One region of the Stenotrophomonas sp. WZN-1 genome, then DNA from elsewhere that is predicted to be linked to it. Evidence: predicted binding sites of a transcription regulator. Region 1 holds the regulator's gene; each other region holds the start of a gene.
What was found. Region 1 encodes HrcA, which represses chaperone genes, less so after heat shock. Its sites were predicted from a motif close to TTNGCACTCNNNNNNNNNGAGTGCNAA; they were not measured.
Positions count from the first base shown of each region.

Region 2: the regulator HrcA is predicted to act here: its motif matches at 1,822-1,848, upstream of rpoH (RNA polymerase sigma factor RpoH).
Region 3: the regulator HrcA is predicted to act here: its motif matches at 1,618-1,644, upstream of CCR98_RS18675 (co-chaperone GroES).

Region 1 is NZ_CP021768.1:1,820,565-1,823,840, reverse strand. It holds gene dnaK (molecular chaperone DnaK) at 1-800, opposite strand, end outside; gene grpE (nucleotide exchange factor GrpE) at 986-1,501, opposite strand; gene hrcA (heat-inducible transcriptional repressor HrcA) at 1,565-2,629, opposite strand; gene recN (DNA repair protein RecN) at 2,745-3,276, shown strand, end outside.
Region 2 is NZ_CP021768.1:4,035,540-4,038,815, forward strand. It holds gene purD (phosphoribosylamine--glycine ligase) at 1-783, shown strand, start outside; gene rpoH (RNA polymerase sigma factor RpoH) at 935-1,810, opposite strand; gene ung (uracil-DNA glycosylase) at 2,089-2,802, opposite strand; gene CCR98_RS18865 (response regulator) at 2,799-3,276, opposite strand, start outside.
Region 3 is NZ_CP021768.1:3,997,618-4,000,893, reverse strand. It holds gene CCR98_RS18680 (endonuclease) at 1-1,332, opposite strand, end outside; gene CCR98_RS18675 (co-chaperone GroES) at 1,691-1,978, shown strand; gene groL (chaperonin GroEL) at 2,060-3,276, shown strand, end outside.

The DNA of each region.
Region 1 (3,276 bases):
GCGTCCTTCAGGCGCTGCAGGGCCAGCGGATCCTTGCGCAGGTCGATGCCCTGGTCCTTGTTGAACTCTTCAACCAGGTACTCGATGACGCGGTTGTCGAAGTCTTCGCCGCCCAGGAAGGTGTCGCCGTTGGTGGCCAGCACTTCGAACTGCTTCTCACCGTCGACGTTGGCGATCTCGATCACCGAGACGTCGAAGGTGCCGCCGCCCAGGTCGTACACCACGATCTTGCGATCCTTGTTGTCGCCCTTGTCCAGGCCATAGGCCAGCGCGGCCGCGGTCGGCTCGTTGATGATGCGCTTGACGTCCAGGCCGGCGATGCGGCCGGCGTCCTTGGTCGCCTGGCGCTGGCTGTCGTTGAAGTAGGCCGGCACGGTGATGACCGCTTCGGTGACCTTCTCACCGAGGAAGTCCTCGGCGGTCTTCTTCATCTTTTCCAGCACCTTGGCCGAGATTTCCTGCGGGGCCATCTTCTTGCCGTCGCTGGTCGACACCCAGGCGTCGCCGTTGTCATGGGCCAGGATGCCGTACGGGACGTGGGCGATGTCCTTCTGCACTTCGGCGTCGGTGAACTTGCGGCCGATCAGGCGCTTCACCGCGTAGAAGGTGTTCTTCGGGTTGGTGACGGCCTGGCGCTTGGCCGAGGCGCCCACCAGGACTTCGCCGTCCTTGGTGTAGGCGACGATCGACGGGGTGGTGCGATCGCCTTCCGAATTCTCGATGACGCGGGCCTTGCCGCCGTCCATGATCGCCACGCACGAGTTGGTGGTGCCGAGGTCGATACCAATGATCTTGCCCATGGGGGAGACTCCTGAGGATGCTTGTTGGGGTCAGTCCGGCCGTTCGGCCGGCGGATGAATACGATGTGGGGGAGGCTCGTGGAACATTCAAGCCATCTCCCGAACGCTGTGTTCAACCGTTCAAGGTTCGCCGGGCATGGCCCGGCGCTACCCGATCGCGGTGGGCCGTCGCTGGCCCGGCCGGGTCAGTCGGCGGCCACCACCACCAGCGCCGGCCGCAGCAGGCGCTCGTTGAGCAGGTAGCCCTTCTGGAACACGGTCACCACGGTGCCGGGAGCGGCGCCCGGGGCCGGCACCTGGCTGATCGCCTGGTGGTGCTCCGGGTTGAACGGCTGGCCGGTCGGGTCCAGCAGGACCAGGCCATTGTCGGCGGCAACCTTCAGCAGCTGCTTGTAGGTCAGCTCCAGGCCCTCGCGCAGCGGATGCGGGTCATCGCCGGCAGCCTTCAGGCCGGCATCCAGGCTGTCGAATACCGGCAGCAGCTCGCCCAGCAGCTTCTCGTTGGCGAACTTGCGGGCCTGCTCGATGTCACGGGCAACGCGCTTGCGCTGGTTCTCGAGGTCGGCGCGCTCACGCAGCGCATCGGCCTTGATCTGCTCGATTTCGCCGCGCAGGCGCTCCACTTCGTCGTTGATGCCGGCGGCGGCGGCCGCATCGGCGGCAGTCTGCTGGGATTCGATATCTGGATGTTCGTGGTTCATGTCTGGGTCCCTGGCGGTCAGTCTCCGCCTCCACCCACCCTAGTGTGGGCGGGATGCTGCGTTTCAAGCGTCGGATGTTCCGGGAGTGCGCCCGGCCGGCGAAAAGGCCGCGCCAAGCACATCGGCGGTGGCCTGGACCAGCGGGATCATGCGGTCGTAGGCCATCCGCTTGGGGCCGATCACGCCCAGCACGCCCAGCACCTGGCCATTGGCGGTATAGGGGGCGGTGACCAGCGAGACGCCCTGCAACGGCATCATCCCGGTCTCTTCGCCAATGAAGATGCGCACCCCTGGGGCCTGGATGGTGCGCTCCAGCAACTGCAGGATCTCGCGCTTGCTGGAGAACAGCTCGAACAGCTCGCGCAGGCGCTCCAGGTCGGACAGGTCCTGCACCCCCATCAGGCGGGTCTGGCCGGCCACCAGCATGTCGTCGGCCGCCGGCTGCAGGGCCTGCTCGGCCAGTTCGATGCTGTGCGCCAGCAGCTGCTCCAGCTCCGAGCGGGCATCACGCAGCTCCAGCAGCAGGCGGGTACGGATCTCGGCCATCGGCAGGCCGGCGAAATGGGCATTGAGGTAGTTGGCCACCTGTTCCAGCTGCCCCGGCGCGAACTCCTGGCGGGTCTCGATGACGCGGTTCTGCACCTCGTTGTCGGCAAACACCAGGATCGCCAGCACCCGGCGCCCGTCCAGCGCCACGAAATCGATCTGGCGGAAGGCGAACTGCTCGCGCCGCGGGGCGCTGACCACGCCGACGAAGTGGCTCATCGCCGACAGCAGCTCCGAGGCGCTGCCGAGCAGTGCCTGGGTGCTGCCGCCGCCGGCCAGTTCCTGGCGCAACCTGGCCAGCTCGCCCTCGCCCGGCGGCTGCATCTGCAACAGGCTGTCGACGAACACCCGGTAACCATGCGCGGTCGGGATGCGCCCGGCCGAGGTATGCGGCGAGGCCAGCAGCCCCAGGTCTTCCAGGTCACCGAGGATGTTGCGGATGGTGGCCGGGCTGACCTCCAGGCCGGCCACGCGCGCCAGCGTCTGCGAGCCGACCGGCTCACCGTCCTGGATGTAGCGCGCGATCAGCGTGCGCAACAGATGGCGCGCACGCGGGGCAAGCTGGTCGGGAGAACCGTGCATGGAATCAACCTGTGAGACACGGACACTAGATAATGGCGGCGCATCGCCTTGGCAAGTCATTGGACCTCCCGCGCCCGCGTGCTAGCTTTGCGCGGCTGCTGACACCCCCTTACCCATGCTCAGACATCTTTCGATCAAGGATTTCGCCGTCGTCCGCGCCACCGAACTGGAGTTCGGGCCAGGCATGACCGTGGTTTCAGGCGAGACCGGCGCCGGCAAGTCGCTGATGGTCGACGCCCTGGGCTTTCTGTCCGGCCTGCGCGCCGACAGCGGCGTGGTCCGCCACGGTGCCGCGCGCGCCGAGCTTTCGGCCGAGTTCGCGCTGGAGCAGCTGCAGGCTGCGCGCCAGTGGCTGGCCGACAACGAGCTGGACGACGAGGAACAATGCCAGCTGCGCCGGGTGATCCGTGCCGACGGCGGCTCGCGGGCCTGGATCAATGGCCGCCCGGTGACCCTGGCGCAGCTGGGCGACCTGGCCTCTCTGCTGGTGGAGATCCATGGCCAGCACGAACAGCAGGCCCTGCTGGCGCGCCCATCGCAGCTGGCCCTGCTGGATGCCTATGCCGGCAACGCGGTCGAGCGCCGCCAGGTGCGCCGCGCCGCTGCCGCATGGCAGGCGCTGGTCGACGAATCGCTGGCGCTGTCGC
Region 2 (3,276 bases), 2.2 Mb from region 1:
GTGCGTGACATGCTCTCCGGCAACGCGTTCGGCGATGCCGGCGCACGCGTGGTGATCGAGGAATTCCTCGACGGCGAGGAAGCCAGCTTCATTTCGATGGTGGACGGCGTGCATGCGCTGCCGATGGCCACCTCGCAGGACCACAAGCGCGTCGGCGACGGCGATACCGGCCCGAACACCGGCGGCATGGGCGCCTATTCGCCGGCCCCGGTGGTGACCCCGGAGGTGCATGCACGGGTGATGCGCGAGGTGGTGAACCCCACCGTGCAGGGCATGATCGCCGACGGCATCCCGTTCACCGGCTTCCTTTACGCCGGCCTGATGATCGATGCCAGCGGCGCGCCGAAGGTGATCGAATTCAACGTGCGCTTCGGCGATCCGGAAACCCAGCCGGTGATGCTGCGCCTGCAGTCGGACCTGGTGGAGCTGGTGGAAGCCGCCATCGACGGCCGCCTGGACCAGGTGGAAGCGCACTGGGACGCACGCCCGTCGCTGGGCGTGGTGCTGGCCGCCAGGCCATACCCGGAATCGCCGATCACCGGCGACGTGATTTCCGGCCTGGACGATGTGCCGGCCAGTGCCAAGGTGTTCCATGCCGGTACGGCATTGGATACGCAGGGCCAGGTGCTCAGTGCCGGCGGCCGCGTGCTGTGCGTGGCGGCGCTGGGCGACAGCGTGCGCGATGCGCAGGCCAACGCCTATGCCGGCGTGGCCAAGATCAGCTGGGCCAACGAATTCCACCGCAACGACATCGGCTGGCGCGCGATCGCACGCGAGGGCTGAGGCAGGTGCGGTACCAGGGCATCCACGCATGGCGTGGATCTACTGGTATTGCACAGCTTGGGTGGATCCACGCCATGCGTGGATGAGAACGCCACCAAAAAGAAAAAGCCCGGCAATGCCGGGCCTTTTCATTGCTTCAACGCCCTCCCGCTTACGCGGTGAACAGCGCCTTCATCTTCTTCAGCGCATTCGCTTCAACCTGGCGGATGCGCTCGGCCGACACGCCGTACTCGTCGGCCAGCTCCTGCAGCGTCACCTTGCTGTCCGCGTCCAGCCAGCGGCGGCGGATGATGTCGCGCGAGCGGGCGTCCAGCTCGGCCAAGCCTTCGCGCAGCAGCTGCATCTGGTTGTCTTCGCTGTCGGCACGTTCGTAGGCCATCGACGGGTCTTCGTCGTTGGCGACCAGGAACGCGGCCGGCGACGGCGGCGCGTGCTCGTTGTCCTCGTCGGTCGGCGCATCGAAACCGATATCGCGACCGGACAGCCGCGACTCCATTTCCATGACCTCACGCTCGGACACGTTCAGGTCCTTGGCCACCGCGCTCACCTCAGCCGCGTTCATCCAGCCCAGGCGCGTCTTCGACTTGCGCAGGTTGAAGAACAGCTTGCGCTGTGCCTTGGTGGTGGCGACCTTCACGATGCGCCAGTTCTTCAGGATGAACTCGTGCATCTCGGCACGGATCCAGTGCACGGCAAAGGAGACCAGGCGCACGCCCATGTCCGGGTCGAAGCGCTTGACCGCCTTCATCAGGCCGATGTTGCCTTCCTGGATCAGGTCGCCCAGGGCAAGGCCGTAGCCGTTGTAGCCGCGGGCCACATGCACCACAAAGCGCAGGTGCGAATGCACCAGCTCGCGGGCAGCGTCCAGATCGTTGCCGTCGCGGAAGCGACGGGCCAGGTCCTGTTCGTCATCGACCGACAGCACCGGGATCTGGTGCACGGCACCGATGTAGGCGTCCAGCGAACCGAGCGCACTGGGAATCGGGAGATTGTTTGCCACAAGGGCAGTAGAGGTGTTCTGGCTCATAGGCACCCATCTTAGCAGTCCGGCATTTGGACTGCTAAAGGAGGAAAAAGTTCCAGCGTCCCATTGATGCAACACTGGTCCCAAACAGTGCCCTACCGTAGCGCGATTTGATGACAGTGGCGAGCACGCTTTTCGGGATTCACAATCCCTTGGAATTCAAACAATTACCTACTGGAAACCGGCCGATTCCGGTCAAGCGGAGCTGAACGGGCCGTTCGCAGGACCCATTCAGGTCCGGGGACGTTGCCGGGTGTTCAGGCCCGGTCACCCGCCAGGGCTCAGAGCGCCGAACGCGGCGGCAGCGACCAGTCGATCGGGACCTGGCTGCGGCGCTGCAGGTACTCGTTGGCCATCGAGAAATGCCGGCAGCCGAGGAAGCCACGGTGGGCCGACAGCGGCGACGGATGCGGCGACTTCAGCACGCGGTGGCGGCGGGTATCGATGACCTTGCCCTTCTGCTGCGCATAGGCGCCCCAGAGCATGAACACCAGCCCTTCGCGCTCGCGGTTGAGCACGTCCACCACGTGGTCAGTAAAGCCTTCCCAGCCGCGCCCCTGGTGCGCACCGGCCTTGCCCTCCTCCACCGTCAGCACCGCATTGAGCAGCAGCACGCCACGCTGCGCCCATGGAATCAGGCAGCCATGGTCCGGACGCGGGATACCGAGATCGCTCTCGATCTCCTTGTAGATGTTCAGCAGCGACGGCGGCACCGGCACGCCCGGCGGCACCGAGAAACTCAGGCCGTGCGCCTGGCCACGGCCGTGGTACGGGTCCTGCCCGAGGATCACCACCTTCACCTGCTCGAACGGCGTGGCGTCGAACGCGGCGAAGATCTGCGGGCCGGGCGGGAACACCGCCGCGCCACCGGCCTTGCGCTGGCGCAGGAAGCTGGACAGCTCGCGCATCTGCGGCTGCAACAGGTAATCGCCGACATGCAGCTTCCAGCTCGGTTCCAGCTGGATCGTCGGGGTGTCGGCTACTTCATCCATCATCGCAACAGGGGTCCATCGTTCAATCGGGCCAGCCGCAGCTGGAACAGCACCTTGGTGACCAGCAGCCGTTCTTCGATCGGCTTCAACACCAGGTCGTTGGCACCGGACTGCAGCAGCCCGGTCTGGTTGTGCGGATTGCCGTCGCCGGTCATCACCAGCACCGGCAGGCGGCGCTTGCCGTAGCCGAAGTCCACGCGCACACGCTGCACCACGTCGCGACCGCTCAGTTCGCCCTTCAGGGTGACGTCGGTCAGCACCAGGTCGATGCGATGGCGACTGCGGCCCAGCGACTCGGCGGTGAGCAGGGTGAACGCTTCTTCGGCGCTGACCACGTGCAGCACGTTCAACTGCTGGCGTTCCAGCATGCGCTTGGTGGCCTCGGCCACCACGCGGCTGTCCTCGATGTAGAGGATGGTGGCGCCGGGAATGGTCTGCGGCTGCACGTAGCCGCGGATGAAGGTCGCCAGTGCCTCA
Region 3 (3,276 bases), 2.2 Mb from region 1:
GGCGTCGCACTTGCCGAACGGCTTGTTGCCACGGTCGGCGTTCCACTGCGCGTCGGTCAGGTACAGCATGTGGGTGTCGGTATACGGCGCGTACGGCAGGCCCTTGTCACCGGTGGTGGTGGCAAAGCCCAGCGAGTTCGGCCAGGTGTGCTCGCGGTTGTACTTCAGGCCACTGCCGCTGCCGGCGCGATCGGTCACCTTGGCGTAGCTGTGGTTGCGATACGCATCGAGGATCCTGCCGGCATTGTTCGGATCCTCGTCGGCGATTTCCAGGATGGTCCAGGTGCTGGTGCCCGAGCCGCTGTACGGGTAGGCGGTGTGGCCCTTGATGGTGGCGTGCAGCGAGCAGCGCAGCTGGCTGGGGCTGCTGGTGTTGACCTTGGAGTAGTAGCCGGCCGGCACGCCCGGGTTGCCCGGGTCCGGATTGCCGCCGGTGCTGGCCACGGTGAAGGCGATGCGGCTGTCGGCGGCCGGGTGCGCGCCCTGCAGGTCGGTGATGCGCGCGGCGCGGATGTCGAAGCGGCAGGCTTCACCGGCCACCAGCGCAGTGTTGGTGGACAGCTTCACGCTGCGGCCGCTGGCCGGGAAGGTCAGCGGCACGCTGCCGGAGGTGCCGCAGCTCAGGGCGAAGGCGCCACTGGCCAGGTTCACCGTCTCGCTGAACACCACTTCCAGGTCGGCGGCGGCCGGGAAGGTGCTGCTGCCCTGCGCCGGGGTGGTGGTGGACACCGACGGCGGCGTGTTCGGGCCCGGAGTGCCGCCACCGCTGAAGGTCTGGCCGTTGTTGCAGCTGCCGAATGTCTGCCTGGCCGACTCGGCCCAGGTGAAGTGGGCGTACTGGCTGCCACTGCCGGTCAGTTGCAGCGAGGTGCCCGGAGCCGTGCTGTTGGTCTCGGCCACCGGAATGTTCTGGCTGGTCATGCCGGCGGCAGGGCCACCGGAGGCGGTGATGGCGCCCTCGTAGCTGAGGAACTGGACCACCTTGCCGCTGGCATCGACCAGGGCGATGCCGTCATTCGGGCCGTTCTGCAGGCCGTTGGTCGGGTAGTTGACCACGGCGATGGTCGCGCTGCCGCAGCCCGCGGCGCTACCGGCAGGCACCGGGTTGTTGGCGTAGACCACGGCCGCCGACGGATTGCTGCCGTTGTAGAGGTACAGGCGGTAGCCGGACAGGTCCTCACCGGCGGTGGCCACGACCTCGATCGCTTCGCCGACGTCGCCGGCGGCGGTGCTGTCGTCGTAGTGCAGTTCATTGATGAAGACCTCGGCCTGGGCCGGCGCAGCGGCCAGGGCCAGCAGGCAGGCGGCGGCAAGCGGGGACAGCAATCGCATCGACTACTCCTTGTGATTGGGAATGCGCGGCCGAGCCTAAGGCCGATCCAGTGACACTTTGTCGTAAATGAACGTCAGATATCTGACAGTGCGACGCGGGTCACCAAATGTCGAGGGTTTTGGACGCGGGGTTGTCGCATTGCACCGGCCTGAATGCCTTCACGCAGGGCGGGAATCCGCGCATCCCGGGGCGGCGAAAAATTTTCCTCGCCCGGCCTTGAAAGGTCCGGGCGCAGCTCCATCTCTGTCCTGCTCCCGATTCATCGGGCTTTTTCGCGAGCAATGCTGGCAGTCACCTGGGGTGAGTGCTAACATCGCCGGACTTTTTTAGACCAATCAATAACTTAAGAGGTCTCTCATGAGCATCAAGCCGCTGCACGACCGCGTTGTGGTCAAGCCGATCGAAGCCGACGAAATCTCCGCCGGTGGCATCGTCATTCCGGATTCGGCCAAGGAAAAGTCCACCAAGGGTGAAGTCGTGGCCGTCGGCCCGGGCAAGCCGCTGGACAACGGCAGCGTGCGCGCTCCGTCGCTGAAGGTCGGCGACAAGGTCATCTATGGCCAGTACGCCGGCAGCTCGTACAAGAGCGAAGGCGTCGAGTACAAGGTCCTGCGCGAAGACGACGTGCTCGCCGTCATCGGCTGAGCCCCGGCGCGACCTGTTTCAACCTGATCCCCAAATCCCAGCCGCCGGGCCTCGTCCGGCGCTACCAATGAGGTAAATGCAATGGCTGCCAAGGATATTCGTTTCGGTGAAGACGCCCGTTCGCGCATGGTGCGCGGCGTCAACGTTCTCGCCAATGCCGTCAAGGCCACCCTGGGCCCGAAGGGCCGCAACGTCGTGCTGGAAAAGAGCTTCGGCGCGCCGACCATCACCAAGGACGGCGTCTCCGTCGCCAAGGAAATCGAACTGGCTGACAAGTTCGAGAACATGGGCGCGCAGATGGTGAAGGAAGTTGCTTCCCGCACCAACGACGACGCTGGCGACGGCACCACCACCGCCACCGTGCTGGCCCAGGCCCTGATCCGCGAAGGCGCCAAGGCTGTGGCCGCCGGCATGAACCCGATGGATCTGAAGCGCGGTATCGACAAAGCCGTCGTGGCCGCCGTTGCCGAACTGAAGACCATCTCCAAGCCGACCGCCGACGACAAGGCGATTGCCCAGGTCGGTACCATCTCGGCCAACTCGGACGAGTCGATCGGCCAGATCATCGCCGACGCGATGAAGGAAGTCGGCAAGGAAGGCGTGATCACCGTTGAAGAAGGCTCGGGCCTGGACAACGAGCTGGACGTGGTCAAGGGCATGCAGTTCGACCGCGGCTACCTGTCCCCGTACTTCATCAACAACCAGCAGTCGCAGACCGCTGACCTGGATGACCCGTTCATCCTGCTGCACGACAAGAAGATCTCCAACGTCCGTGACCTGCTGCCGGTGCTGGAAGGCGTCGCCAAGGCCGGCAAGCCGCTGCTGATCGTGGCCGAGGAAGTCGAAGGCGAAGCGCTGGCCACCCTGGTGGTCAACACCATCCGTGGCATCGTCAAGGTCGTGGCCGTCAAGGCGCCGGGCTTCGGCGACCGTCGCAAGGCGATGCTGGAAGACATGGCCGTGCTGACCGGCGGCACCGTGATCTCCGAAGAAGTCGGCCTGTCGCTGGAAAAGGCCACCATCAAGGACCTGGGCCGCGCCAAGAAGGTGCAGGTCTCCAAGGAAAACACCACCATCATCGATGGCGTGGGTGACAAGGCTGCCGTCGATGCACGCGTCGGCCAGATCAAGACCCAGATCCAGGACACCTCCTCGGATTACGATCGCGAGAAGCTGCAGGAACGCGTGGCCAAGCTGGCTGGCGGCGTTGCCGTGATCAAGGTCGGCGCGTCGACCGAAATCGAAATGAAGGAAAAGAAGGATCGCGTCGACGACGCCCTGCACGCCACCCGTGCCGC